3 regions of the Enterobacter chengduensis genome follow, and region 1 is predicted to be linked to each of the others. Evidence: predicted binding sites of a transcription regulator. Region 1 holds the regulator's gene; each other region holds the start of a gene.
The links. The regulator LexA, encoded in region 1, represses DNA repair genes until DNA is damaged. The targets are predictions, from matches to a motif close to TNCTGTATGTACATACAGNA.

Region 1 (9,869 bases):
TTGGCTGCTCCCGCCTGATTTGCCATAAACAAGGAAACAGCGATGCTAACCACCGAAAATTTAAAATTTTTTTTCACAGTATGCCCGTTATAGTCTGTTATGAAATAACCCCTGTCTGTTATCACCCAAACAGGAACGAACTATTGCTGTGAATAAGGAGTAAAAGACCCGCTATTTCTGTCCCTAAGTAAAACTCCCTTACGGCCTGTTATATTTTGTGACGGCCCTCAATATTTATAGAAGAGGAAATTATTTTTTCCCAGGTTTTCCATCATGCGGTCCAAAAAACTGGGGTGGGTGGTCTACCCAGCGATCCTCGCGGGTGGCGGCATAGACCGGGTTAAGCGGATAGTAGATGCGATTGTGCTTCTTGCTGGCCTCGCCAACGACCAGCAACCGCACCTCGTCGTCCGTGTTATTGATAAAGGTGTGGCAGACGCCCGTTCCGGCAGGAAATCCCACGCTATCGCCCGGTTCAAGTTTCCATAAATAGCCATTAATCCACGCTTCCGGATAACCTTCGAGCACATAAACGAACTCTTCTTCATCGCTTTCCGCGTGCGGGTAGGACGTTCTGCGCCCGGGCGGTAGCCGCTCATGATGAATGCCGATGCGCCCGAGCCCGAGCTTGCGAGCCAGCGGTGCGCCGATAGAAAACCGCTCATCGCTATCTGGATAGGTCGAATCATCCGCGCCTTCCACGTCGCGCCAGTGCCGAATACAGTCAGGTCTTTTCATTATGAATCTCCCGGTTTGCGATGGGTCAGGTATAGCACAGACTGGCGGATCTCGGTGTTTTTACCAGAACATGGTAAAGTGGGGGTTTTCCGTCCTATTACATCCGGGGTGCTACATGGATAAGTCCACAAAAGAGCTGTTAGCGCAGGCCGAAAAGCTGTGCGCGCAACGCAATGTGCGCCTGACTCCGCAGCGCCTTGAAGTGTTACGCCTGATGAGTCTGCAACAGGGTGCAATCAGCGCCTATGACCTGTTAGATCTGCTCCGTGAAAGCGAGCCGCAGGCGAAACCACCCACGGTGTATCGCGCGCTGGATTTCCTGCTGGAACAGGGTTTTGTCCACAAAGTCGAGTCCACAAACAGCTACGTGCTGTGTCATCTTTTCGATCAGCCCACTCACACATCCGCTATGTTTATCTGCGACCGTTGTGGCGTGGTGAAAGAAGAAGCTGCGGAAGGCGTGGAAGACATTATGCATACGCTGGCGGCAAGAATGGGCTTTGCCCTGCGGCATAATGTGATTGAAGCACACGGGTTGTGTTCAGCGTGTGTTGAGGTGGAAGCCTGTCGGCACCAGGATGCGTGCCAACATGACCACTCTATACTGGTGAAGAAAAAGCCGCGTTAACGGCAAAAGAAAAGGCGGCTTAGAGCCGCCCTGTGGGTTATTTCGCGTTACCAGCGGTAGTCGTTACGGGTTTCCCAGTCTTTGACTTCGTTTTCCGCCTGATCTTTCGCATAGCCGTAACGTTCCTGAATTTTACCGACAAGCTGATCGCGTTTACCTTCAATGACGGTCATATCGTCATCGGTCAGCTTACCCCACTTTTCTTTCGCTTTACCTTTGAACTGCTTCCAGTTGCCGCCGATTTCGTCTTTATTCATCATCGTGTCCTCTTAGTTAAGCGTCGGGTCGTAACGTCCGTTACGTTCTTTTCTGCTGGACGTGATATTTATTGTAGTTAAGGATTCGGCGGTTAATTTCATATTCGGAATCTTTAACCGTCACGATATATCGTGGCGGGAGGAGAACCAGGTATTGTTTTGCCAGTGGCGATGCCAGATAAAGGCCAGCGACAGGCCTCGCAGAGAGAGAAACACCGCAAGCGCCAGCCATAAACCGTGATTGCCCAGCCAGGGGAGCGTCAGCAGCGTCAGGCCAAACCCTGCCGCCGCAACGGCCATGCAGTTACGCATCTCCGCCCCGCGCGTTGCGCCAATAAACATGCCGTCCAGCAGATAACACCAGACGCCGACCACCGGTAAAATGACTTGCCAGATGAGATAGTGGCTCGCCAGCTCGCGCAGCGCAGGGAGAGACGTAAGCGACGCGACAATCTGCTCGCCAAAGCAGGCGTAAACCAGGCCGAATGCCAGCGCCACCAGCCCAGACTGCCGGCAGGCTGCCCGCCAGACGTCCCGAAGCTGCCCGCTTTCCCGCGCGCCGTACGCCTGCCCGGAATGCGCTTCTACCGCATAGGCAAAGCCGTCCAGCGCGTAGGCGGTAAAGGTCAAGAGCGTCATCAGTACCGCGTTGACCGCGACGATTTCTGGCCCTAGCCGGGCCCCAAAGACGGTTAGCGCACCGAAACAGAGCTGAAGCAGCAGCGAACGCAGCATGATGTCCCGGTTAAGCGCCAGCAGCTTACGGATATTGCCACGCCATGCGGTTTTGAGCAGCGCCAGGGAGATCCCGCGCATCGCCAGCACCCGCCAGACCATCCACAGGCCAATAATAAAGGTTCCGTATTCGGCGATTGCCGTCGCCAGCGCCGCGCCCTGCACGTTCATGTGCAGGCCCATCACCAGCCAGACATCCAGCACAATGTTGAGCAGATTGCCCACCACCAGCAAAATCACCGGGGCGCGGGCGTACTGTACGCCCAGCAGCCACCCCAGCAGAACCAGGTTGGCCAGCGAGGCGGGGGCGCTGAGCCAGCGGATTTCGAGGAAACGTCGCGCCTGCGTCAGCACCGCCTCGCTGCCGCCAACAACCTGGAGCGCCAGGTCGATGAGGGGCGCACGCAATAAAACGATTAACGTCCCCGCGCCAAGCGCAAGGATCAGCGGCTGGACCAGCGCGCGCGCCAGACGCAGCGGGTCTTTCGCACCATACGCCTGCGCCGTGAGTCCGGTGGTGCTCATGCGCAAAAAGAGCAGCAGCATAAACAGGAAGCTGGTTGCCGTCGCGCCAATCGCCACGCCGCCAAGATAAACTGGTGAATCCAGATGGCCGATAACGGCAGTATCAACCAGCCCAAGCAGAGGCACGGTAATATTGGAGAAAATCATCGGCAGTGCAAGACGCCACAATGCCTTATCGGATGCCGTCAGCAGTGACATGAAAAATACCGGAAGTGGGGAATGAAGCAGGCTACAGCGGCGCCATAGCCTGTCAGGAAGAGGTTACAGCCATTCACCGTTGCGAATGACCCCAACCGCCAGTCCTTCGATAGAGAAGTTCTGTTCGCGGAGGTCGACCAAAATGGGTGAGAACTCGCTGTTTTCAGGCAGCAACTGTACGCTGTTACCCTGTTTTTTCAGACGCTTAACGGTCACTTCGTCATCGATACGCGCCACAACCACCTGGCCGTTTCGCACATCCTGAGTTTTATGCACTGCAAGCAGATCGCCATCGAGGATACCGATGTCTTTCATCGACATGCCGCTGACGCGCAGCAGAAAATCAGCGCTCGGTTTGAACATGCCAGGATCGACCTGATAGTGGCCTTCAATATGCTGCTGAGCCAGTAAAGGCTCACCGGCAGCAACACGGCCTATCAGCGGAATGCCGGTCTCTTCTTCCACCAGCAGGCGGATACCGCGTGACGCGCCCGAGACAATCTCAATCACGCCCTTACGCGCCAGCGCTTTCAGGTGTTCTTCGGCAGCATTTGGAGAACGGAAACCCAGACGCTGCGCGATTTCCGCACGCGTGGGTGGCATACCCGTCTGGCCGATATGATCCCGAATGAGATCAAACACCTCTTGCTGCCTGGTCGTTAACGCTTTCATTCCGCCCCCTGGGTGTATATACAGTTATGCTGTGAGTATATACAGTCAAAGGTGATTTTGGAATCAAAAACTGCACAAAAAACCAGGGACTTAATTATTCCTCGAGGCTCATCGGAAATGTGACCAAAGCAGCGTGACCCAGGTAATGGCAGCAGTGATAATCGCCAGCAGCACAGCGGCAGAACCCATATCCTTCGCGCGGCCGGAAAGTTCGTGGAAGTCAGAGCCGATACGGTCGACCACGGCCTCAATAGCGCTATTGAGAATTTCCACTATCATCACCAGAAGTACGGAACCGATGAGAAGCACGCGGGTAACGGCATCTACATCAAGGAAACAGGCGATGATCACCGCGATGATAGCGGCGACGCCCTCCTGGCGAAAGGCGGCTTCGTTGATCCACGCGGCACGGAAACCTTTCCATGAATAGCCGGCGGCTTTAATGATACGCGTTAACCCAGTGGTATTATTGGCCATTAAAAGAACCTTTTAAGAAAAAAAGCGTCAGTAACAGGAACTGTAGCGCGTTTCGCCACAGCCTGAAGTATGACGGGTAACAACAGAAATTTTGCGCGCTTTCTGTTATCCTTGCGCCGCAATTGCATTATTAACCAGAGGCTTTACATCGTTTATGTCCGGCTGGCCACGAATTTACTACAAATTACTTAATTTACCATTAAGCATCCTGGTAAAAAGCAAGTCTATCCCAGCAGAACCCGCGCTGGAATTGGGACTCGATACGTCGCGTCCTATTATGTACGTTTTGCCTTACAACTCGAAGGCAGACTTACTGACGCTTCGCGCCCAGTGTCTGGCGCATGATTTACCTGACCCGCTTGAACCGCTGGAAGTCGACGGCACGCTGCTGCCGCGCTACGTGTTCATTCACGGTGGACCGCGCGTGTTTACCTATTACACGCCGAAAGAAGAGTCCATCAAGCTGTTCCATGACTATCTCGACCTGCACCGCAGCAACCCCGATCTGGACGTGCAGATGGTGCCGGTATCGGTGATGTTTGGTCGTCGTCCGGGCCGTGAAAAAGGTGAAGAGAATCCGCCGCTGCGCATGCTTAACGGCATCCAGAAGTTCTTCGCGGTCTCCTGGCTGGGGCGCGACAGCTTTGTGCGCTTCTCCCCTTCGGTTTCGCTACGTCGCATGGCGGACGAGCACGGGACCGACAAAATCATCGCGCAAAAACTGGCGCGCGTAGCGCGTATGCACTTCGCCCGTCAGCGCCTGGCGGCAGTAGGACCACGCCTCCCGGCGCGTCAGGATCTGTTCAACAAGCTGTTGGCCTCCAAAGCGATTGCCCGCGCCGTTGAAGACGAAGCGCGCAGCAAGAAAATTTCGCATGAGAAAGCCCAGCAGAACGCCATTGCGCTGATGGAAGAGATTGCCGCGAACTTCTCTTACGAGATGATTCGCCTGTCCGATCGTATTCTCGGCTTTACGTGGAACCGCCTCTACCAGGGCATCAACGTTCATAACGCCGAGCGCGTGCGTCAGCTGGCGCATGATGGCCATGAGATTGTCTATGTCCCCTGCCACCGCAGCCACATGGACTACCTGCTTCTCTCATACGTGCTCTATCACCAGGGGCTTGTACCGCCGCACATCGCAGCCGGTATCAACCTGAACTTCTGGCCAGCGGGCCCGATCTTCCGCCGCCTGGGCGCGTTCTTTATCCGTCGTACCTTCAAGGGCAACAAGCTCTACTCCACCGTGTTCCGCGAGTATCTGGGCGAGCTGTTTAGCCGCGGCTATTCCGTTGAGTACTTTGTTGAGGGCGGTCGCTCGCGCACCGGACGTCTGCTCGATCCGAAGACCGGCACGCTGTCGATGACCATCCAGGCGATGCTGCGCGGCGGAACCCGTCCGATCACGCTGGTGCCTATTTACATCGGCTATGAGCACGTAATGGAAGTGGGCACCTACGCCAAAGAGCTACGCGGGGCGACCAAAGAGAAAGAGAGCCTGCCGCAGATGCTGCGCGGCCTGAGCAAGCTGCGTAACCTGGGTCAGGGCTACGTAAACTTCGGCGAACCGATGCCGCTTATGACGTACCTGAACCATCACGTTCCGGAGTGGCGCGAGTCCATCGATCCTATCGAAGCGATTCGCCCTGCCTGGCTGACACCAACGGTCAACGGCATTGCGTCCGAACTGATGGTGCGCATTAACAACGCGGGTGCGGCTAACGCCATGAACCTGTGCTGTACGGCGCTGCTGGCTTCGCGTCAGCGCTCGCTGACCCGCGAACAGCTTACAGAGCAGCTGGATTGCTACCTAGACATGATGCGCAACGTGCCGTATTCCGTTGACTCAACCGTGCCTTCTGCGACCGCCAGCGAGCTTATCGATCACGCGCTGCAGATGAACAAGTTTGAAGTCGAAAAGGACACCATCGGCGACATCATCATTCTGCCGCGCGAGCAGGCAGTGTTGATGACCTACTACCGCAACAACATCACCCACATGCTGATGCTGCCGTCGCTCATGGCGGCTATCATCACCCAGCATCGCCGTATTTCACGTCAGGAGCTATTGCGTCACGTTGAGACGCTTTACCCGATGCTGAAAGCGGAGCTGTTCCTGCGCTGGAGTAAAGACGAGCTGGCGGGCGAGCTGGACAAACTGACGGAAGAGCTTCGTCGTCAGGGGCTGATCACCGTTACGAATGACGAGCTGCACATTAATCCGTCTCGCTCCCGAACCCTGCAGCTGCTGGCAGCAGGTGCGCGCGAAACGCTGCAGCGCTACGCCATCACGTTCTGGCTGCTGAGTGCGAACCCGTCTATTAACCGCGGTACGCTGGAGAAAGAGAGCCGGACGCTGGCCCAGCGCCTGTCCGTTCTGCACGGCATTAACGCCCCTGAATTCTTCGACAAAGCGGTCTTCAGTTCCCTGGTGCTGACGCTGCGTGATGAAGGCTTCATCAGCGATACGGGCGATGCCGAGCCGGAAGAGACGCTGAAGGTTTACCAGATGCTGGCAGAGCTGATTACCTCAGACGTGCGCTTGACGATTGAGAGCGCGACGCAGGGCGAGTGATGTAAAAAAGCCGGGTGGTGGCTTCACCTGACCCGGCCTGACATTCCGCATAATATAAAGGCCCGGTAAGCGTTAACGCTACCGGGCCTTATTTTTGAGCCTTCTTAAATCACCGCATTCAGCTCAGCAGCGTGAAAGCAATCATCCCGACAATCGCACCCGTCGTGCCGAGGATGGTTTCCATCAGCGTCCAGGTCTTCAGGGTTTGCGCTTCGGTGGCGCCGGTAAATTTACCGAACAGCCAGAAGCCCGCGTCGTTTACGTGAGAGACCACAATCGAACCGCCCGCGATACAGATAGAGAGCGCGGCCATCTGGGCACCGGAGTAGTTCAGCTGTTCAATCACCGGCATCACCAGACCCACGGCGGTTAAACACGCCACGGTGGCGGAACCCTGGATGATACGCACCGCCGCCGCCAGCACGAAGCAGGTGACCGCAATCGGCAGGCCCATTCCGGTCAGCGCTTCGCCCAAAGCCGGACCCACGCCGGAATCCACCAGCACCTGCTTGAACACGCCACCGGCACCGATCACCAGCAGGATAATCCCCGCAGGCTGCAGCGCGGCACCGCAGATCTCCATCACGCGGTCTTTCGGCATCCCCTGACGCATCGCCAGGCCGTAAATCGCCACCAGACACGCCACCAGGATCGCCGTGAACGGGTGACCGATGAACTCAAACCATTCGTACGCGGTAGAGCCTACCGGCACAAAGCGTGCAGCGATGGTTTTCAGGCCCACCAGCACCAGCGGGAGCAGGATCAGCGACAGGCTGAAGCCAAAGGACGGCATTTTGCCTTCGCCAAGGTGCGGCTCGGTGATGTCGTCCGGAATGTGCAGCTCAACGTAGCGGCTGATGAAGTTGCCCCACAGCGGACCGGCGATAATCATCCCCGGAATTGCGGCGCACAGGCCAATCAGGATCATCCAGCCAAAGTCGGCGTGCATCTGGGATGCCAGCAGCATCGGCGCAGGCCCCGGCAGCAGGAACGCTGCGGCCGCCGCCACGCCCGCAAACAGCGGAATGACCAGCTTCACGAGGTTAGTGCCGGTATGGCGCGCCATGGAGAACGCGACGCTGATGAGCAGCACAACGGCCACTTCGAAGAACAGCGGCAGGGCGCAAATCAGGCCCGCCAGGCCAATCGCATAGTGCGCGCGGCTGTGGCCAAAGGATTTCAGCATCTTGACGGCAATCTGGTCGACCGCGCCCGTCTCGTGCAAAATCTTGCCAAACATCGCGCCGAGCGCGACCACAATCGCCAGGAAGCCCAGCGTGCCGCCCATCCCTTTTTCCATCGTCGCGGCGATCTTGTCGAGCGGCATACCGGAAAAGAGACCTGCACCAATAGACACCACCATCAAAGCAACAAAGGCGTGCATACGCGCCTTCATTACTAAAAACAGCAGCAGCAAAACCGAACCCACTGCTGTCAAAACTAACGTTAATGTACTCAAAACTTACTGCCTTTTATTGATGACCTCGATGGTGCTGGCAACAACACCCTCCAGTGACTGATCGATATCAACCACTAAAACGTCTTTCTCGTCTTCACCCGGCTCCTGCAGCGCGTCGAACTGCGTCACCAGCATCTGGGTTTTGAAGAAGTGCCCTTTACGCGCCTTCAGGCGGCTTTCAATGACCTCGAAGTCCCCTTTCAGGTAGATGAAAGAGAGGTTCGGGTTGCCGTCGCGCAGCAGGTCGCGGTAGGTTTTTTTCAGCGCGGAGCAGACGATCAGCGAAACTTTGTTGGTGCGCTGCATAGCAAACGCGGCGTCGTTCAGCGCCTGCAACCACGGTTTGCGGTCGTCGTCGTTCAGCGGCTCGCCGGAGGCCATTTTCATGATGTTGCTGCGCGGGTGGAGGAAGTCGCCATCAAGAAACGCAGCCTGGAGTTGATGCGCCACTTCGCTGGCTACGGCTGATTTCCCGCTACCGGAAACGCCCATCAGGACGTAGACGTGGTGATCGTGATTAGTCGTGCTCAAAGGGTGTCCCTCAGTCAATTGTTACGGGTAACAGTTATCGGTAACATTGTCCTGCCGGGGCAAAAGAGAAGCAATATCCAAACGTGCGCGAAGTGAATAAGTGTGAGCTACTTCAAATTTGTCAGTTCAAATAGATCCACCCGGTGACAAGGTGAAACCTAAATCTAACATTTTTGGCGTCACCGTCTCGCCACGAATGCGCGCCAGCAGGCGTTCTGCGCCAATGCGGCCCATACGTTCACGCGGGGTCAGGACGCTCGCCAGACGCGGCTCCATCACCTGGCCAATGTCGTGGCCGTGGAAACCGGCGATCGCCATATCATCAGGGATCTTGAGCCCCAGACGCTGGCATTCAAACGCCGCGCCGACCGCAAGGTCATCGTTGGTACAGAAAATACCGTCCAGTTGCGGATACTCGCGTCGCGCCTGACGCATCAGCTCAATACCCGACGTGTAGGAAGAGGACTGCTCCACCATCACGCTGTACGGGGTTAAGCTCGCGTCGAGCATCGCCTGCTCGTATCCCTTCTGTTTGATGATAGTACGTTCATCAAGACGCGCACCCAGGTAGGCGATATGACGATGCCCGCGGGCGATGATGGCCGCCGTCATCTGGCGCGCCGCTTCGAAGTTATCAAAGCCGACGGCGATGTCGAGGCACGGCGACTGGCTGTCCATCAGCTCCACCACCGGGATACCGGCCACTTCAATCATTTTGAGCGTGCGGGCAGTGTGGGTTCGTTCGGTTAGAATCAGGCCGTCAATGTTCCAGGAAAGCATCGATTCAAGACGTTCCTCTTCCAGTTCCGGCTTGTACCCGTAGTGGGCGAGCATGGTCTGGTAGCCAAACGCATCGGTGACGCTTTCGATTCCGCGTAATACTTCGGCGAAAACCTGGTTGGTCAAGGAAGGGAGCAGAACGCCCACCGCGCGGCTGGTCGCATTGGAGAGAATATCGGGTGCGCGGTTGGGGATATAACCCAGTTCATCAAGGGCTGCGGCAATCTTGCCACGCAACGCCACGGAAACCTGTTCCGGGTTACGTAAAAACCGGCTGACCGTCATTTTGGTCAC
Region 2 (9,869 bases), 730 kb from region 1:
GTCGCGTGGCCTCGTGGCGAATTGTTGCGGGCGTCATGATCGGCATGGTGCTGACCGCCACCCTGTTTAACCTCATCGGTTCGACCACCAACCCGATGTTCTCCATGCCGTGGTACTGGCATCTGGTGCTGGGTGGCTTCGCGTTCGGCATGATGTTCATGGCGACGGACCCCGTATCTGCCTCGTTTACCGACAAAGGTAAATGGAGCTATGGCGTGCTCATTGGCGCGATGTGTGTCCTCATCCGCGTGGTCAACCCGGCGTACCCGGAAGGGATGATGCTGGCCATTCTGTTTGCCAACCTGTTTGCGCCACTCTTCGATTACCTGGTGGTGCGGGCCAATATCAAGCGGAGGAAGGCGCGTGGCTGAAGTAAAAAATAACGACAGCATCAGCAAAACGCTGCTGGTGGTGCTGGTGCTCTGTCTGGTCTGTTCGATTGTCGTGGCCGGTTCTGCCGTAGGGTTAAAACCTCTGCAGCAGAAGCAGCGTGCGCTGGATAAACAGCGCAACATCCTGGCCGTCGCCGGGCTGATGCAGGACGGGATGAGCGCAGACGACGTTTCGGCCATATTTGCCGAACGTATTTCAGCGCGTCTGGTGGATTTAAAAACCGGTGAACTGCTGGATAAAGACCCGGCAACCTTCAACCAGGCGCTGGCGCTGAAAGATCCGCAGATGAGCCTGACGCTGGAGGCATCGCACGATCCCGCCGGGATTAAGCGACGCAGTAACCTTGCCGAAATCTATCTGGTTCGCGATCCCCAACAACGCATTCAGGAAGTGGTGCTGCCTATTTACGGTAACGGGCTGTGGTCCATGATGTATGCCTTTGTGGCACTGGATACCGATGGCCGCACGGTCAAAGGCATTACCTATTACGATCAGGGCGAAACGCCGGGACTGGGTGGTGAAGTGGAAAACCCTAACTGGCGGGCACAGTTTGTCGGCAAGAAAGTGCTCGACGATAACGGCCAGCCTGCGCTGAAGGTGATGAAAGGGGCGGCGCGTCCGGGCGACGACTACGCCGTTGACGGGCTTTCCGGCGCCACGCTCACCTCAAAAGGCGTGCAGCACAGTTTTGATTTCTGGATGGGCGAGCTGGGCTTTGGTCCTTTCCTGAAAAACGTACGTGAAGGAGCGCTGAACAATGGCTGATAACGGTGAACTGAAAGAAGTTAAAAAGGTGCTCATTGGCCCACTGTTAGCCAATAACCCGATCACGCTCCAGGTGCTGGGCGTCTGTTCAGCCCTGGCGGTGACAACCAAGCTGGAAACGGCGGTGGTGATGACGCTGGCGGTCACGCTGGTCACGGCGTTCTCCAGCATGTTTATCTCGATGATCCGCCACCACATCCCCAACAGCGTGAGGATCATCGTCCAGATGGCGATCATCGCCTCGCTGGTGATCGTGGTCGATCAGCTGCTGCGCGCTTTTGCCTACGAAACATCAAAACAGCTTTCGGTGTTTGTCGGCCTGATCATCACCAACTGTATCGTGATGGGGCGCGCGGAAGCCTACGCCATGAAAATGCCGCCGCTCGCGAGCTTTATGGATGGGATCGGCAACGGCCTGGGCTACGGCGCGATCCTGCTGACGGTCGGGTTCCTGCGTGAGCTGATTGGCAGCGGCAAGCTGTTTGGCATCACGGTGCTGGACACGGTGCAAAACGGCGGCTGGTATCTGCCCAACGGCCTGTTCCTGCTGGCCCCTAGCGCATTTTTCATTATCGGTTTGCTGATCTGGCTGATTCGTACGTTGAGACCAGAGCAGCAGGAAAAGGAGTAACCGACGATGGCTCATTACCTGAGTTTGTTTGTGCGGGCGGTGTTTGTTGAAAACATGGCGCTCGCGTTTTTCCTCGGCATGTGTACGTTCCTTGCGGTTTCCAAAAAAGTGTCGACGGCATTTGGTCTGGGAATCGCGGTTACCGTGGTGCTCGGCTTATCTGTACCCATTAACAATCTGGTCTACAACTTTGTGCTGCGGGACGGCGCGCTGGTGGAAGGGGTCGATCTCAGCTTCCTGAACTTTATCACCTTTATCGGGGTGATCGCGGCGCTGGTACAAATACTCGAGATGATCCTCGATAAGTATTTCCCGTCGCTGTACAACGCGCTGGGGATCTTCCTGCCGCTGATCGCCGTAAACTGCGCCATCTTTGGTGGCGTCTCGTTTATGGTTCAGCGTGATTACAACTTCAGTGAATCCGTGGTGTACGGTTTCGGTTCCGGCATCGGCTGGATGCTGGCGATTGTCACCATGGCGGGGATCCGCGAGAAAATGAAATATGCCAACGTGCCTGCGGGTTTGCGTGGCTTAGGGATCACCTTTATCACCACCGGGCTGATGGCGCTAGGCTTTATGTCCTTCTCCGGCGTGCAGCTATAAGGGCTAAAAGATGGAAATTATTCTTGGCGTGGTGATGTTCACGCTAATCGTACTGGTGCTGTCAGGGTTGATTCTGGCGGCGCGGGCGAAGCTGGTGAATTCCGGCGACGTGGTGATTGATATTAACGACGATCCGCAGAATCAGATCCGCACACCTGCGGGAGATAAGCTGCTCAACACGCTCTCCGGTAACGGCATTTTTGTCTCCTCAGCCTGCGGCGGCGGCGGTTCCTGCGGACAGTGCCGCGTGACGGTAAAAGAGGGCGGCGGCGATATTCTGCCGACGGAACTGTCGCATATCACGAAGCGTGAAGCGAAAGAGGGCTGCCGTCTGGCCTGCCAGGTCGCGGTGCGCCAGAACATGAAGATTGAGCTGCCGGAAGAGATCTTCGGCGTGAAAAAATGGGAGTGCGAGGTTATCTCTAACGATAACAAAGCCACCTTTATTAAAGAGCTGAAGCTGCGCGTACCGGAAGGGGAAGATGTTCCGTTCCGCGCCGGGGGATACATTCAGATTGAGTGTCCTGAGCATACCGTGGCCTATGCGGACTTCGACGTGCCGGACGAGTACCGCGCCGACTGGGACAAGTTCAATCTCTTCCGCTTTGTCTCTGAGGTAAAAGAGCCGACGCTGCGCGCCTACTCGATGGCCAACTACCCGGAAGAGAAGGGCATTATCATGCTCAACGTGCGTATTGCCACGCCGCCGCCAAACGTGCCGGATGCGCCGCCGGGCGTGATGTCGTCATACATCTGGTCCCTGAAGCCTGGCGATAAGGTGACCATCTCCGGCCCGTTCGGCGAGTTCTTCGCGAAAGATACCGACGCGGAAATGGTCTTTATCGGCGGCGGCGCGGGTATGGCCCCGATGCGCTCACACATTTTTGACCAGCTCAAGCGGTTGGGGAGCCAGCGTAAGATCGGCTTCTGGTACGGAGCGCGCTCGCTGCGCGAGATGTTCTATGATGATGAGTTTGAACAGCTGGCGCGTGAAAACCCGAACTTTACCTTCCACGTGGCGCTTTCCGATCCGCAGCCGGAAGATAACTGGACGGGCTACACGGGGTTCATCCACAACGTGCTGTATGAAAACTACCTCAAGCAGCACCCGGCACCGGAAGACTGCGAGTTCTATATGTGTGGTCCGCCGATGATGAACGCCGCCGTGATCAAGATGCTGAAAGATCTCGGCGTCGAAGATGAGAACATCATGCTTGATGACTTTGGAGGCTGATAATGCTCACGTTTCTGGCAACCTTCGTGGTTTTTGTGCTTGTCATCTTCGGCATGTCGTTAGGCTGGATCGTTAAGCGGAAAGCTATTCAGGGCAGCTGCGGCGGTATTTCCTCCCTTGGGATGGAAAAGGTCTGCGACTGCCCGGAACCGTGCGATGCGCGCAAAAAACGCATGGCGCGCGATAAACAACGCATTATTTAGTCTTCTGGGTCGGGTAAGGCAAAGCCGCCACCCGACAATTCTCAGTCACACTTCTCAACCCTCATTTACTTACTGTATACTTATCCAGTAATAAGTGAGGGCTTACTATGCGCAAAATAATCCATGTCGATATGGACTGCTTTTTTGCCGCAGTGGAGATGCGAGACAACCCGGCGCTGCGGGATATTCCCATCGCCATTGGCGGCAGCCGCGTTCAGCGTGGTGTTATCAGCACCGCCAACTATCCCGCGCGCAAATTTGGCGTGCGCAGCGCCATGCCGACGGCGATGGCCCTGAAGCTTTGCCCTCATCTCACGCTTCTGCCCGGCCGGTTTGAAGCCTACAAAGAGGCTTCCCTCCATATTCGGGAGATTTTCGCCCGCTATACCTCTCTGATTGAGCCGCTGTCGCTGGACGAAGCCTATCTGGATGTCACCGACAGCGTGCATTGTCACGGCTCCGCCACGCTGATGGCGCAGGAGATCCGCCAGACGATTTTCAACGAGCTGAATCTGACGGCATCGGCGGGGGTCGCGCCCGTTAAATTCCTTGCCAAAATCGCCTCCGATTTAAATAAGCCCAACGGTCAGTACGTCATCACCCCGGAAGAGGTGCCGGCATTTTTAAAAACGCTCCCGCTCGGTAAAATCCCCGGCGTCGGGAAAGTCTCCGCTGCAAAGCTGGAAAACATGGGGCTACGCACCTGCGAAGACGTGCAGCGAAGCGATCTCGCCATGCTGCTCAAGCGCTTTGGAAAGTTTGGCCGCGTGCTGTGGGAGCGCAGCCAGGGGATTGACGATCGCGACGTAAACAGCGAAAGGCTGCGAAAATCCGTCGGCGTTGAGCGCACCCTCAGCGAAGATATTCATGACTGGTCCGAATGCGAATGTATTATCACAGAACAGCTTTACCCGGAGCTGGAGCGACGCTTAAGCAAGGTGAAGCCGGACCTGCTCATCGCCCGTCAGGGCATCAAGCTCAAATTCAACGATTTCCAGCAGACCACGCAGGAGCACGTCTGGCCGCGTCTGAATAAAGACGATCTTATCGCGACGGCGAAAAAAGCATGGGAAGAACGCCGGGGCGGGCGAGGGGTGAGGCTGGTGGGATTGCACGTCACGCTGCTGGATCCGCAGCTAGAGCGGCAGCTGGTATTGGGATTGTAAAAAAGCCCGGTGGCTCTACGCTTGCCGGACCTACATTTTTCACCCTCTCCCTTTGGGAGAGGGCTGGGGTGAGGGTATTACTTCGCAGGAATCGCCTTCAGCAGTTCAGTCAGCAGCGTCCAGTAATGGCCAACGCTTTCGATATGAACCTGCTCATCCGGCGAGTGCGGACCGGTAATGGTTGGCCCGATAGACACCATATCCATATCCGGATACGGTTTCTTGAACAGACCACATTCCAGACCCGCGTGAATCACCTGAATGTTCGGCGTGCTGTTGAACAGACGCTGGTAGGTTTCGCGCACCAGCGCCATCACCGGAGAACTCGCATCCGGCTGCCAGCCCGGGTAGCTGCCTTTGGCAGAGGTTTTGGCTCCCGCCAGCGCGCCCAGAGATTCCAGCATGCTCACCACGTACTCTTTACCGCTGTCGATAAGCGAGCGGATCAGGCAGATGATTTCCGCGCTGTCGTCGCTCATGGTCACCACGCCCACGTTCAGGGAGGTTTCCACCACGCCTTTCGCCACGTCTGAGTTGCGGATCACGCCGTTTGGCGTTGCGTTCAGCAGCTGAACGAAAGTTTCACGAGACTGCGCGGTCAGGGCGGCTTTGTCCGTGGAGACGGATTCCAGCACCACGGTCAGGTTTTTCTCTTTCGCCGACAGTTCGTTTTTCAGGATTTCCAGGTATACGGTGGAGAGTTTTTTCAGCTCGTCGGCTTTTGCCGCCGGTACTGCCACGGTGGCGAAGGCTTCGCGTGGGATCGCGTTACGCAGGGTACCGCCGTTGAAGTCTACCAGACGCAGATCCAGCTCGGCCGCATGGCCTGCCAGGAAGCGTGCCAGCAGCTTGTTGGCGTTACCCAGACCCAGATGAATATCACCGCCGGAGTGGCCGCCTTTCAGCCCTTTCAGCGTCAGCTTGAAGGTCTGGAAGCCCGCAGGAATCGCTTCGCGTGACAGCGGCAGAGTAGAGATGAAATCAATCCCGCCCGCGCAGCCCATGTAGATCTCACCTTCTTCTTCGGAGTCGGTGTTGATCAGGATGTCCGCCTGCAGCCAGTTCGCCTGCAGACCGAACGCGCCGTCCATGCCCGCTTCTTCGGTCATGGTCAGCAGCACTTCCAGTGGACCGTGCTCAACGCTATCGTCGGCCAGCACCGCCAGCGCAGAGGCCATACCGATGCCGTTATCCGCGCCCAAAGTGGTGCCGCGCGCTTTCACCCAGTCACCGTCGATGTACGGTTGAATCGGGTCTTTGGTGAAGTCGTGAACGGTGTCGTTGTTCTTCTGTGGCACCATATCCAGGTGCGCCTGCAGCACAACCGGTTTGCGGTTTTCCATGCCTGCGGTAGCGGGTTTACGGATCAGAATGTTGCCAACCTGGTCGCGTTCAGCGTGCAGACCTTTTTCTTTCGCCCAACCCATAATATGTTCGGCAAGCTGTTCTTCATGGTAGGAAGGGTGTGGAATGGAGCAGATTTTGGCAAAAATATCCCACAGCGGCTGCGGAGATAATTGAGACAGTTCAGACACGATAAGTCTCCTTGTCGAGGCGCTGCAAATAGGGTTGCAGGCCACAGGGTTAGCAGGTTAATAGTTACCACAAGTCAGGCTTGCGAGATGAATCTGAGAATACCACTTTCTCTGCTGGCTGGTAGCATAAAGCATGTAAAAACTGAGGCAGAAGGCGCTAAACACTGGTTTTTAGTGCGTCAGATCTCTATAATCTCGCGCAACCTATTTCCCCCTCGAACACTTTTTAAGCCGTATAAAAACAGGCTGGGACACTTCACATGAGCGAAAAATACGTCGTCACCTGGGACATGTTGCAGATTCACGCACGCAAGCTGGCTGCGCGTCTGATGCCTTCCGAACAGTGGAAAGGCATTATTGCCGTCAGCCGTGGCGGTCTGGTACCGGGGGCGCTGCTGGCACGTGAGCTGGGTATTCGTCATGTCGATACCGTTTGCATCTCCAGCTATGACCACGACAACCAGCGTGAGCTGAAAGTGCTGAAACGCGCGGAAGGCGACGGTGAAGGCTTTATCGTTATCGACGATCTGGTGGACACCGGCGGTACCGCGGTTGCTATCCGCGAAATGTATCCGAAAGCACATTTCGTCACCATCTTCGCAAAGCCTGCTGGCCGCCCGCTGGTTGACGATTACGTCATTGATATCCCGCAGGATACCTGGATTGAACAGCCATGGGATATGGGCGTGGTCTTTGTGCCGCCTATTTCAGGCCGTTAATACCCGCACGTAACTTTACACGCCCGGCTCTGTCGGGCGTTGTTCTTTTTGGCCTGCCACGCGTTACAATAGTCTTCATATGACGTATCCATGGAGGCAACGCAATGACGCAGGCGAATCTCACCGAGACTCTCTTCAAACCCCGTTTCAAACACCCTGAAACGTCGACGCTGGTGCGTCGCTTTAATCCGGGTATCCAGCCTGCCGTCCAGTCCGCGTTAGACGGTAAAAACGTGCCCCACTGGTATCGCATGATTAACCGCCTGATGTGGATCTGGCGCGGTATTGATCCGCGTGAAATCCTTGACGTGCAGGCGCGTATCGTCATGAGCGAGTCGGAGCGCACCGACAGCGAACTCTACGACACGGTGGTCGGCTACCGTGGTGGAAACTGGATCTACGAATGGTCTAAGCAGGCGATGCTCTGGCAGCAAAAAGCCAGCCAGGAGGAAGATGCCACGCGCAGCGGCAAGCACTGGCTCCATGCGGCCAATCTCTACGCCATTGCCGCCTACCCGCATTTAAAAGGTGATGAACTGGCTGAGCAGGCTCAGGCGCTGGCGAACCGAGCCTATGAAGAAGCGGCTCAACGCCTTCCGGGCCAGATGCGCGAACTGGAGTTCACCATTCCCGGGGGGACGTCCGTAACCGGGTTCCTGCATATGCCTGAAGGTGAAGGTCCGTTCCCGACCGTCCTTATGTGCGGGGGGCTGGATTCGCTGCAAATCGATTATTACAGCCTGTATGAGCGCTACTTCGCACCAAAAGGGATCGCGATGCTGACGCTGGATATGCCCTCAATCGGCTTCTCCTCCAAATGGAAGCTCACTCAGGATTCCAGCCTGCTGCACCAGCATGCGCTAAAAGCGCTGGAAAACATTCCGTGGGTTGAGCACACCCGCGTGGCGGCATTTGGCTTCCGCTTTGGTGCAAACGTCGCGGTGCGTCTGGCGTACCTTGAATCGTCTCGCCTGAAAGCCGTCGCCTGCCTGGGGCCGGTTGTTCACGCCCTGCTCAGCGATCCCGCACGCCAGGGGAGCGTGCCTGAAATGTACCTGGACGTACTGGCAAGCCGTCTTGGCATGCATGATGCATCAGACGAAGCGCTGCGCGTTGAGCTCAACCGCTACTCATTAAAAACGCAGGGGTTACTGGGACGTCGCTGCCCAACGCCGATGCTGTCCGGGTTCTGGAAAAACGATCCGTTCAGTCCGGAAGAGGAGTCGCGCTTAATCACTTCGTCATCTGCCGATGGCAAATTGCTTGAAGTGCCGTTCAGCCCGGTCTATCAGAATTTCGACAAAGCGCTGAAAGAGATTACGCGCTGGATCGCGCAGAGAGTGTGTTAATAGATTGCTAAATTTCGCTGGTTTGGTAAAACAGTGGCTTCACAAAAGGAGATCGCAATGACGTTACCGAGTGGACACCCGAAAAGTAGGCTGATTAAGAAGTTTATGGCTCTCGGCCCGTATATTCGAGAAGAGCAGTGTGAAGAGAATCGCTTTTTTTTCGACTGCCTGGCCGTATGCGTCAACGTGAAGCCTGCACCCGAAAAACGTGAATTCTGGGGCTGGTGGATGGAAATGGAAGCAGAGGAAAAACGCTTTACGTATAGCTATCAGTTTGGGCTGTTTAATAAAGACGGCTACTGGCAGGCCACCACCATTAAAGATCAGGAAGTGATTGACCGCCTGGAATATACGTTAAAAGAGTTCCACGCTAAGGCAGGCGCGCTGCTGGCAACCCTGGATCTCAAGTTCGAGCCCGCGGATGACTTTTCCAGCGAAGCGGTGAAGCTGACTGCCTGATGGCGCCACATTGCCGGGTGGCGGTTTTGCCTTACCCGGCCTATACAATGCACTATCCCGTAGGCCCGGTAAGCGCAGCGCCACCGGGCAAAAAAATCCCGGCACATCTGCCGGGATTTTCTTATTCGGAAAATATTAGAACTGGTAGGTCATGCCCAGGGCAACAATATCATCGCTGCTCACGCCCAGTTTATTATCGTCGTCAATCTGGTTGATTTTATAATCAACAAACGCGGACATATTTTTGTTGAAGTAATAGGTCGCGCCGACATCAATGTATTTCACGATATCTTCGTCGCCAATCCCTTCGATGTCTTTGCCTTTAGACTGAACATAACCCACGGATGGACGCAGACCAAAGTCAAACTGATACTGGGCGACTACTTCGAAGTTTTGCGCTTTATTTGCGAAACCGCCGGAGATAGGGGCCATATTACGGGTTTCAGAATAGATGGTGGCCAGATAAATATCGTTGGCATCATATTTCAGACCGGTTGCCCAGCCTTCCGCTTTATTACCTTCACCGCGAGCCAGCAGGTTCTGCGCGTTGGTGCGATCGGAGCTGGCATAAGCGCCGATTACAGAAAAATCGCTGCCGCCGAAGTCATAGCTCAGAGACGTACCAAAGCCGTCCCCGTTCTGCTTTTTCACGTCACGGTTTTCGTTTTTGCCCTGATATTGCAGGGTCATATCAAGGCCGTCCACCACGCCAAAGAAGTCGGTGTTACGATAGGTGGCAAGACCGGAGGCACGCTTGGTCATGAAGTTGTCGGTCTGTGCCAGACCGTCGCCACCGAACTCCGGGAACATAT
Region 3 (9,869 bases), 1.4 Mb from region 1:
TTGTTCAAATAATCGACTGCACCACAAAAAAATAAGGCCGGGAAAATCCCGGCCTTATTTAATATTCATCTGCCATTACAGGCGAAAACAATTAGCGACTACGGAAGACAATGCGGCCTTTGCTCAGGTCGTACGGGGTCAGTTCAACAGTCACTTTGTCGCCCGTCAAAATGCGGATGTAGTTTTTGCGCATTTTACCGGAGATGTGCGCAGTTACCACGTGACCGTTTTCCAGCTCTACGCGAAACATGGTATTAGGCAACGTATCAAGTACGGTACCCTGCATTTCAATATTGTCTTCTTTGGCCATCTAATCCTCTGGGGTATCACTACCAAGTTTTGAACCGGCAAGATAATGCCGAAATTCATCATTTAAGTAAAGAATTGCGCGATTAAAACGCAGCAAAACAGTTTCGGCGCATTGCCCAAGCGTCACGGTACAACCGAACAGGAAGCGCATTCGTAAAGGGGAGACGACAGGATAAACGTCAGGACGTTATCTGAAGCGAGGGTCCCAAACGGCGGCGGGGCAACAGGCAGAAGCTACTCTGCGGCGTAATTATAACACCCTCACAAAAAATATGCGGAAAACATTTAGGCATTGGGCACAAAGAGCGTTTTCGGTATCCAGAAGTCGCGCGGGAGCTTCTCCTGACGGCTGGCTTCAAGCTGTTCGATGTACTGGCGGCGCGGGATTTCAACAGCCCCGAGGGAGGCCGTATGCTCGTTGAGCACCTGACAATCGATGAGGCGTCCGCCGCGCTGGGCAAACGTCTCGCAGAAGACCAGCAGCGCGGTTTTCGAGGCATTAACCGCACGAGAGAACATCGATTCGCCACAAAACAGCGACCCTTGCGCCACGCCGTACATGCCGCCGACGAGAGCGGTGCCTTCCCATACCTCGATGGAGTGGGCGTAGCCAAGCTCATGAAGCTGGTGGTAGGCGGTGATGATATCGCGGGTTATCCACGTCCCTTCATAGCGGTCTTCGGCGCAGCCTTCAATGACCTGACCAAAAGCGTGATTGAGGGTAACGCGATAGGGTGATTTCGCATGGAAACGCCTCATGCTGCGGCTCAGGTGAAACTGCGCAGGCCACAGCACGGCACGCGGATCGGGAGACCACCATAAAATCGGGTCGCCGGGAGAAAACCAGGGGAAGATACCGCGCTGGTACGCCATCAACAGCCGCGCAGGACTGAGGTCACCGCCAAGGGCCAGCAGCCCGTTGGGCTCACGCAGCGCCCCTTCCGGAGAAGGGAACGCAATGTTATGACGAGAAAGCTGGACCAGGCGCATGACAGCAAAACTCCAGTACGCGAGTGAGGACGCTACAAATATAGTCTACAGACGCTGTTTAAACTGGTAGTAGCGACCCTGTTTCGCCAGCAGCTGTGCGTGATTACCTTGCTCAATAATGTGCCCGTTGTCCATCACAATTATCCGATCAAAACTCGCCAGTCCGCGCAGGCGATGCGTGACCATCAGCACGGTTTTGCCCGTCATGACATTGGCCAGTAAATCAAGGATTTGGCTCTCGGTTGTGGCGTCAAGCCCTTCGGTGGGCTCGTCGAGCAGTATCAGCGGCGCATCGTGCAGCAGCGCGCGCGCAATCGCCAGACGGCGCAGCTCACCGCCGGAGAGCTGGCGGCCGCCTTCGCCCAGCCAGCCGTTCAACCCATCGTCCTCAAGCAGCTTTTGCAGGCCGACCTGTTCAAGCACGGCACGAAGCGCATCGTCAGAGGCCTCCGGTGCGGCCAGCAGCAGGTTATCGCGCAGCGTGGCGCTAAACAGATGCACGCGCTGAGGAACAACGCTTACGGTCTTACGCAGGGCCGGCTCGCTGAAATCAGTCAGCAGCGTATTGTTGAAGCGAATCTGACCGCGCTGCGGATCCCAGGCGCGGGTCAGCAGCTGCAGCAGCGTCGATTTACCGCAGCCGGTACGGCCGAGGATCGCAATCCGCTGACCTGCATTGACCGAAAGAGTGATACCGTCCAGCGCGTTCTGCGCCTGCCTGTCATAGCTGAAGGTGACATCTTCAAGCGTCAGTGCAACCTGCTCGGGTACAGCGGTCTGCCCGGCGCTGAACGTCACTTCAGGCTCCTGCTCGGCAATTTGCGTGATGCGCAGGGCAGAGGCGATCACCTGGCCCAGATGCTGGAAGGCACCCGTTACAGGGGCCAGCGCTTCAAACGCGGCCAGCGCACAGAAGACGAAAAGGGCTATAAGGGGGCCCGGCTGGGTATTTCCGCCGATATCGCCGGAAGTAAGCCACAGCATGGCAATGACCGCCACGCCGCCGATTAACATCATCAGCGCCTGAGAGAAGGCCGTCAGCTCCGACTGACGGCGCTGGGCCTCATGCCAGTTCAGCTCCGTACTTTCCATTCGGGCGCGGTAGCGCTTGCTGGCGCCAAAAATGGTCAGCTCTGCCTGTCCCTGAAGCCAGGAGGTCAGCTGCTGGCGGTAGTCCCCGCGCAGTCGCGTCAGGTTTTCCCCGGTGGATTTCCCGGCGCGGTAAAACAGCGGGGGAAGAATGATGAGCGTCAGCAGCATGATCCCGCCGAGCGTCAGCGCAACGGGAACATCGAGAACAGACAGCCCCAGCGTAACCACCACAATCACCACAAACGCGCCCACGATCGGGGAGATTACGCGCAGATACAGGTGATCCAGCGTGTCGACATCGGCAACGACGCGGTTAAGCAGCTCGCCCTGACGAAAACGCGCCAGCCCGGCAGGGGAGAGGGGCAGCAGCTTGCTGAAGGTGTAGATACGCAGGTGCTGCAGCACGCGGAAAGTGGCGTCGTGGCTGACCAGCCGTTCGAAATAGCGTCCGGCCGTGCGGGTGATGGCGGTGCCGCGAACGCCCGCTGCCGGAAGCATATAGTTGAAGCTGTATAACCCGGCGAACCCCGCGACGGCCGAGGCCGACAGGAACCAGCCGGAAAGCGTGAGCAGGCCGATGCTGGCGAGCAGCGTGACAATCGCCAGCACAATCCCCAGCGTCAGCATCCATTTGTGGCGTTTATAGAGCGCCAGATAAGGCAGTAGAGCACGCATCAGATGTCCTCCTGACGGTTCGCCAGCAGGGCGGCAAACGGCCCCTGCGCGGCAACGAGAGAGGCGTAATCGCCTTGCTCAACAATACGGCCGTTTTCCATGACCCAGATCTGGTCCCAGTCGGCAATGCCCTCCAGCTGGTGGGTGACCATCAGGGTGGTTTGCTGCCGGGAGGCGGCGTTCAGGGCCTCCATCACGCGCTGCTCGCTGTGGGCATCCAGGCTGGCGGCGGGCTCGTCCAGCAGCATCAGCTGGCATGGGTTAAGCAGCGCGCGGGCAACGGCCACACGCTGCGCCTGTCCGACCGACAGCCCGGCGGACTGGTCGCCGACCACGGTATCCACCCCTCGCGGGAGCAGCGGCAAAAACTCGCTGACCCATGCGCGGTCAAGGACCGATTGGAGTTCATCTTCACGCGCGTTCGGGCGCGCCAGCAGGACGTTTTCACGCAGCGTAGCGGCGGGCAGCTGCGGGTTTTGCCCGACCCAGCTGAGCTGTTTACGCCAGGCGTCAGGATCGAGGTTGCGCAGTTCGGTTTTGTTGATCCGCAGTGAGCCCGTGTAGGCCATAAAGCCGGATAGCGCGTTCAGCAGAGAACTTTTACCGGAACCGCTGGTGCCGACGAGCACCACGCGCTGTCCGGCCGGTAAGGTAAAGTTCAGCGGACCGGCGAGCACTTTGCCCTCGGGGGACAGAATGGAAAAGTCCTGCGCTTCAATGGTCACGGGTTCGTTAGCGTTCAGCGTCACGTCACCCCGTTCCGGGTGGGCCAGCGGCGTTTCAAGGAACGTTTTCAGGCTGTCGGCAGCGCCAACCGCCTGCGCTTTGGCGTGATAGAAGGTCCCTAGATCGCGAAGCGGCTGGAAAAACTCCGGGGCCAGGATCAGCGCCAGGAACCCGGCGGAAAGGGTCACCGCCGTGCCGTAATGGCCGAAATCCAGCGCGCCAAGATAGGAGAAGCCAAAGTAGACCGCCACGAGGGCAATCGACAGCGAGGTAAAGAATTCCAGTACGCCGGAAGACAGGAAGGCGAGGCGGAGCACTTCCATGGTGCGCTGGCGGAAGTCCTGCGATGCCTGACGAATGTTTTCGGTTTCCGCTTCACCGCGGCCAAAAATGCGCAGCGTCTCCATGCCGCGAAGGCGATCGAGGAAATGGCCGCTGAGGCGACCCAGCGCCAGGAAGTTGCGGCGGTTGGCATCCGCTGCCCCCATGCCGACCAGCGCCATAAACAGCGGGATCAGCGGGGCGGTGCCCATCAGAATCAGCGCCGCCATCCAGTTCACCGGGAAGATGGCGATGACGATCAGCACCGGAACGAAGACGGCAAGGGCCATCTGCGGCAAATAGCGCGCGTAGTAGTCGTGCATATCGTCAATCTGCTCAAGGATCAGCGTCGCCCAGCTTCCGGCAGGTTTGCCCTGGATCCACGCGGGCCCGGCTTCCTGAAGCCTGTCGAGCACCTGACGACGGATCTCGTAGCGGATATGCTGTCCGGCGTGAAAACCGACGCGCTCACGCAGCCATACCACCCAGGCGCGCAGGATAAAAATCAGGATCAGGACAATAAAGGGCAGCAGGAGCGCTTCGCGCGGGATGTTCTCCATGATCATGTGATTAAGAATGCGGGCCAGCAGCCATGCCTGGGCAACAATCAACAGACCGCTAACGAACCCCAGCAGACGGGAAATCATAAGCCAGCGGCGGGAAATAACGCTTTGCTGTTTCAGCCAGCGTGTTAACTCTTGTTGACGGGTTTTTTCCATTGCGTACTTTGCAGGTGACGTTATTAGAAATTGGGCAGCGCAATGTTACAACGGGGAGACAATAAAGGCGACTTATCGCCGCCTTTATTTACGTTTGTTACTGACTTGTAAAGATTATTTGCCTTGTTCAGCCAGCCCGTCGAGGTAGCGTTCAGCGTCCAGCGCGGCCATACAGCCGGTGCCCGCAGAGGTGATCGCCTGACGGTAGATATGGTCCATCACGTCGCCAGCCGCGAACACGCCCGGAATACTGGTCTGGGTCGCGTTACCGTGAATGCCGGACTGCACTTTGATGTAGCCGTTTTCCAGCTCCAGCTGGCCGTCGAAGATGGCAGTGTTCGGGCTGTGACCGATCGCCACAAACAGACCCGCTACTTCCAGCGTTTCGACCTTATCGGTGTTCTGGGTATCGCGGATACGCAGACCGGCAACGCCCATCTGGTCGCCCGTCACCTCTTCCAGGGTACGGTTGGTGTGCAGCACGATGTTGCCGCTTGCCACTTTATCCATCAGGCGCTTGATCAGGATCTTCTCCGCGCGGAAGGTCTCGCGACGGTGGATCAGGTGCACCTCAGAGGCAATGTTGGCCAGGTAGAGCGCTTCTTCCACCGCGGTGTTACCGCCGCCGATGACCGCGACCTTCTGATTGCGGTAGAAGAAACCGTCACAGGTGGCGCAGGCAGAGACGCCGCGGCCTTTGAACGCCTCTTCGGATGGCAGGCCGAGGTAGCGGGCAGAGGCACCGGTGGCGACGATCAGCGCGTCGCAGGTGTATTCGCCGCTGTCGCCCGTCAGGCGGAACGGACGGTTCTGCAGATCGACCTTGTTGATGTGGTCGAACAGAATTTCGGTTTCGAATTTCGCGGCATGCTCGTGCATACGTTCCATCAGCAGCGGCCCGGTCAGGTCGTTCGGGTCCCCTGGCCAGTTTTCCACTTCGGTGGTGGTGGTCAGCTGACCGCCTTTTTCCATACCGGTGATGAGTACCGGGTGCAGGTTAGCGCGTGCAGCATAGACCGCTGCGGTATATCCCGCAGGTCCAGAACCAAGGATTAGCAGCTTACTGTGTTTGGCCGTGCCCATGAGATCCCCATTGTTGTTGGCAGACATTTGGCTGGATTGTAGGGAATTTGTTGTCGTAAAAAAAGAGCACAGCAATTTTGATATCAATCTGTGTAATAGTCGCGGACGATGAATGATGCGCTATAACATCACGCTTTCTGCTGAAAATCGGTCGTTTGTAAGGCAATAAAATGAGGATTAATCCCCCGGCGTAATGAATATCCGGCATGTTGTACTAAAAAACGATGTTTTGCTTTGACAATCCCCTGCGCTTTTGCGAAAACATTCAAGGAAGAAAAAAAACTGCGTTAACCGTATGCCGCATAGGCATGCACGTAAATGCCATTTTTACCGGGTCAGTGAAATCTACGCATGGCGTGGACAGACGCCATACGTGATGTCGGTGACGGCCTTAGGGCAACGGTCTTCTTACCAACAGAACCCGAATCCGCATCGCGTCTAATACAAAATCAGGCGATGTGATGACTAACGGGTACAGGCTCTGAACAGTGATGTGCACAGGGTCCAGGCAGGAGTAGGGAAGGAATACAGAGAGACAATAATAATGGTAGATAGCAAGAAGCGCCCTGGCAAAGATCTCGACCGTATCGATCGTAACATTCTTAATGAATTGCAAAAGGATGGGCGTATTTCCAACGTCGAGCTTTCAAAACGTGTGGGACTTTCCCCGACGCCGTGCCTTGAGCGTGTGCGCCGACTGGAAAGACAGGGTTTCATTCAGGGCTATACTGCTCTGCTGAACCCGCATTATCTGGATGCCTCACTTCTGGTATTTGTTGAGATTACTCTGAATCGTGGTGCGCCGGATGTGTTTGAGCAATTTAACGCCGCTGTACAAAAACTTGAAGAAATTCAAGAGTGTCACCTGGTTTCCGGTGATTTCGACTACCTGTTGAAAACCCGTGTGCCTGATATGTCCGCCTACCGCAAGCTGCTGGGGGAAACCCTGCTGCGTCTGCCAGGCGTGAACGACACCCGTACTTATGTGGTGATGGAAGAGGTCAAACAGAGCAATCGTCTGGTTATTAAGACGCGCTAACACGGAACAGGTGCAAAATCAGCGTAGTTTGATTACACTCCTGTTAATCCATACAGCAACAGTGCCGGGGAGCCCCGGCGCTGTTGTCCGTTTTAGCAAACAGGCAGGATATGCCTGATACCTGGAGAGCCTTTCTTGAGCCAGGAATACACTGAAGACAAAGAAGTCACACTATCGAAGCTAAGCAGCGGACGTCGTCTCCTCGAGGCTTTGCTGATTGTTATTGCCCTTTTTGCCGTCTGGCTGATGGCAGCCTTACTCAGTTTCAACCCCTCAGATCCCAGCTGGTCACAAACTGCATGGCATGAACCTATCCATAATTTAGGCGGCGTCCCCGGTGCCTGGCTTGCGGACACGCTGTTTTTCATTTTCGGTGTAATGGCCTATACGCTTCCCGTGATTATCATTGGCGGATGCTGGTTTGCGTGGCGTCATCGTCAGAACGACGATTATATCGACTATTTCGCCGTGTCGCTGCGCCTGATTGGCGCGCTGGCGCTGATCCTCACCTCCTGCGGGCTGGCCGCAATCAATGCGGATGATATCTGGTACTTCGCCTCAGGCGGGGTCATCGGCAGCTTATTAAGTTCTGCACTGCAACCAATGCTGCACAGCAGCGGCGGTACGCTGGCGCTGCTCTGCATCTGGGCGGCCGGTCTGACGCTGTTTACCGGCTGGTCCTGGGTGAGCATTGCCGAGAAAATAGGCAGTTTTATCCTCACCATTCTGACCTTCGCCAGCAACCGTACCCGCCGCGACGATACGTGGGTTGATGAAGACGAGTACGAAGATGAAGAGGAAGATGACGCGCCTGTGCAGCGTCGCGAGTCTCGCCGTGCCCGTATTCTGCGCGGCGCGCTGGCGCGCCGTCAGCGCGTTGCGGAGAAATTTGCCAACCCGCTAGGGCGTAAAACCGATGCGGCGCTCTTCTCCGGTAAACGTATGGATGAAGACGAGCAGGTGGCGTATCGCGCTGCGGGTGTCGCCGTCGATCCTGACGATGTGCTCTTCTCCGGCAGCCGGGCCACGCCTGGCGATTTCGACGAATACGATCCGTTGTTAAACGGCCACTCGGTGACCGAACCGGTTGCCGCAGCCGCAGCCGCGACGACCGCTGCGCAGGCGTATGCCGCGCCTGTCGACGCCGTGACGCCATCCGCGCCGGTGTCGCCGCCGGAGTCCGTTATTCAGCAGCCTCAGGTTAACTGGCAAACTGCACCAGGCGTTCATACGCCGGAGCCGACTATCGCGCCTGAACCTGAAAGCTACATCCCAGTGCAACAGGAGCAGTGGCAGCAGCCTTATCAGCCGCCGCAGCCTGAGTATGAACCGCAGCCATATCAGCAGCCAGTGGCCCAGCCTTATCAGGAATATGCACCTGACCCGGTCGAGCCGGTGCAGCCTTATGCCGAGCCGCAGCCTGAACCTGAAATCGTGGAAGAGGTGAAGCCTGCGCGTCCACCGCTGTACTATTTTGAAGAAGTAGAAGAGCGCCGTGCGCGTGAACGCGAGCAACTGGCGGCCTGGTATCAGCCCGTGCCTGAACCGGTGCAGGAGCCGGTGACGAGAACGCCATCTGCTTCAGTGCCACCGGTCGACCCGACGCCTGCGGTTGCCCCCGTAGCGGAAAGCGTGAAGCAGGCTACGGCGGCCGCTGCCGTGGCTGCACCTGTTTTTAGCCTGGCAACGGGCGGTGCGCCGCGTCCTCAGGTGAAGGAGGGAATTGGTCCGCAGCTGCCTCGCCCTAACCGCGTCCGCGTGCCAACCCGCCGCGAGCTTGCTTCTTATGGCATCAAGCTGCCTTCCCAGCGTATGGCCGAAGAGAAAGCGCGCGAGCTCGAGTATGAAGACGACGGCGATGACATGCAGCAGGACGAGCTGGCCCGCCAGTTCGCTGCGCAGCAGAATCAACGCTACGGCGAAGAGTATCAGCACGATGAACCGGCGCTGGAAGATGAAGATGACGCGGCAGAGGCCGAATTAGCGCGCCAGTTTGCCGCCACCCAGCAGCAGCGCTATTCCGGTGAACAACCGGCTGGCGCAAATCCGTTCTCGCTGTCTGATTTCGAATTCTCACCGATGAAGGATCTGGTGGATGATGGCCCGAGCGAGCCGTTGTTTACCCCGAGCGTGATGCCGGAAGCAGAGCCGGTGCGCCAGCAGCCAGCGCCGCAGGCCTACGCGCAGCCGCAGCAGCCTGTTCAACAGCCGTATGCACAACCGCAGCAGCCGCATCAGCAGGCGCCGCAGTTCCAGCAGCCTGCGCCACAGCCGCAGGAGAGCCTGATTCACCCGCTGTTAATGCGTAACGGCGACAGCCGTCCGCTGCAGCGTCCCAGCACGCCGCTGCCGTCTCTGGATCTGTTAACGCCGCCGCCGTCAGAAGTGGAACCCGTTGATACCTTCGCGCTGGAGCAGATGGCGCGTCTGGTGGAAGCCCGTCTGGCTGACTTCCGCATTAAGGCAGATGTGGTGAACTACTCGCCGGGCCCCGTTATCACCCGTTTCGAACTGAACCTGGCGCCGGGCGTTAAGGCCGCGCGTATTTCCAACCTCTCTCGCGACCTGGCGCGTTCGCTGTCGACCGTTGCGGTGCGCGTGGTGGAAGTGATACCGGGTAAACCGTACGTGGGTCTGGAGCTGCCGAACAAGAAACGTCAGACCGTCTACCTGCGTGAAGTGCTGGATAACATCAAATTCCGCGATAACCCATCTCCGCTGACCGTGGTGCTGGGTAAAGATATCGCCGGCGATCCGGTGGTGGCCGATCTCGCGAAAATGCCTCACCTGCTGGTGGCGGGTACCACTGGTTCCGGTAAATCCGTCGGCGTGAACGCCATGATCCTCAGCATGCTCTATAAAGCGCAGCCGGAAGATGTGCGTTTCATCATGATCGACCCGAAAATGCTGGAACT

Region 2: a site for LexA is predicted at 3,900-3,919, ahead of dinB (DNA polymerase IV). Genes of this name have one in related genera too.
Region 3: a site for LexA is predicted at 6,993-7,012, ahead of FY206_RS08725 (DNA translocase FtsK 4TM domain-containing protein). Genes of this name have one in related genera too.

Annotation. Positions count from the first base shown of each region.
Region 1 covers NZ_CP043318.1:325,101-334,969, reverse strand. Annotated here, with positions in the region: gene FY206_RS01590 (conjugal transfer protein TraF) at 1-77, opposite strand, end outside; gene FY206_RS01585 (cupin domain-containing protein) at 250-738, opposite strand; gene zur (zinc uptake transcriptional repressor Zur) at 854-1,366, shown strand; gene FY206_RS01575 (CsbD family protein) at 1,414-1,623, opposite strand; gene dinF (MATE family efflux transporter DinF) at 1,744-3,081, opposite strand; gene lexA (transcriptional repressor LexA) at 3,145-3,753, opposite strand; gene FY206_RS01560 (diacylglycerol kinase) at 3,862-4,230, opposite strand; gene plsB (glycerol-3-phosphate 1-O-acyltransferase PlsB) at 4,385-6,805, shown strand; gene gntU (gluconate transporter) at 6,924-8,264, opposite strand; gene gntK (gluconokinase) at 8,268-8,795, opposite strand; gene gntR (gluconate operon transcriptional repressor GntR) at 8,922-9,869, opposite strand, start outside.
Region 2 covers NZ_CP043318.1:1,055,650-1,065,518, forward strand. Annotated here, with positions in the region: gene FY206_RS05050 (NADH:ubiquinone reductase (Na(+)-transporting) subunit B) at 1-371, shown strand, start outside; gene FY206_RS05055 (Na(+)-translocating NADH-quinone reductase subunit C) at 364-1,158, shown strand; gene FY206_RS05060 (NADH:ubiquinone reductase (Na(+)-transporting) subunit D) at 1,151-1,789, shown strand; gene nqrE (NADH:ubiquinone reductase (Na(+)-transporting) subunit E) at 1,796-2,392, shown strand; gene nqrF (NADH:ubiquinone reductase (Na(+)-transporting) subunit F) at 2,403-3,626, shown strand; gene nqrM ((Na+)-NQR maturation NqrM) at 3,629-3,829, shown strand; gene dinB (DNA polymerase IV) at 3,937-4,995, shown strand; gene pepD (cytosol nonspecific dipeptidase) at 5,073-6,530, opposite strand; gene gpt (xanthine phosphoribosyltransferase) at 6,791-7,249, shown strand; gene frsA (esterase FrsA) at 7,354-8,598, shown strand; gene crl (sigma factor-binding protein Crl) at 8,656-9,057, shown strand; gene phoE (phosphoporin PhoE) at 9,193-9,869, opposite strand, start outside.
Region 3 covers NZ_CP043318.1:1,765,274-1,775,142, forward strand. Annotated here, with positions in the region: gene infA (translation initiation factor IF-1) at 92-310, opposite strand; gene aat (leucyl/phenylalanyl-tRNA--protein transferase) at 595-1,299, opposite strand; gene cydC (heme ABC transporter ATP-binding protein/permease CydC) at 1,345-3,066, opposite strand; gene cydD (heme ABC transporter permease/ATP-binding protein CydD) at 3,066-4,832, opposite strand; gene trxB (thioredoxin-disulfide reductase) at 4,947-5,915, opposite strand; gene lrp (leucine-responsive transcriptional regulator Lrp) at 6,460-6,954, shown strand; gene FY206_RS08725 (DNA translocase FtsK 4TM domain-containing protein) at 7,090-9,869, shown strand, end outside.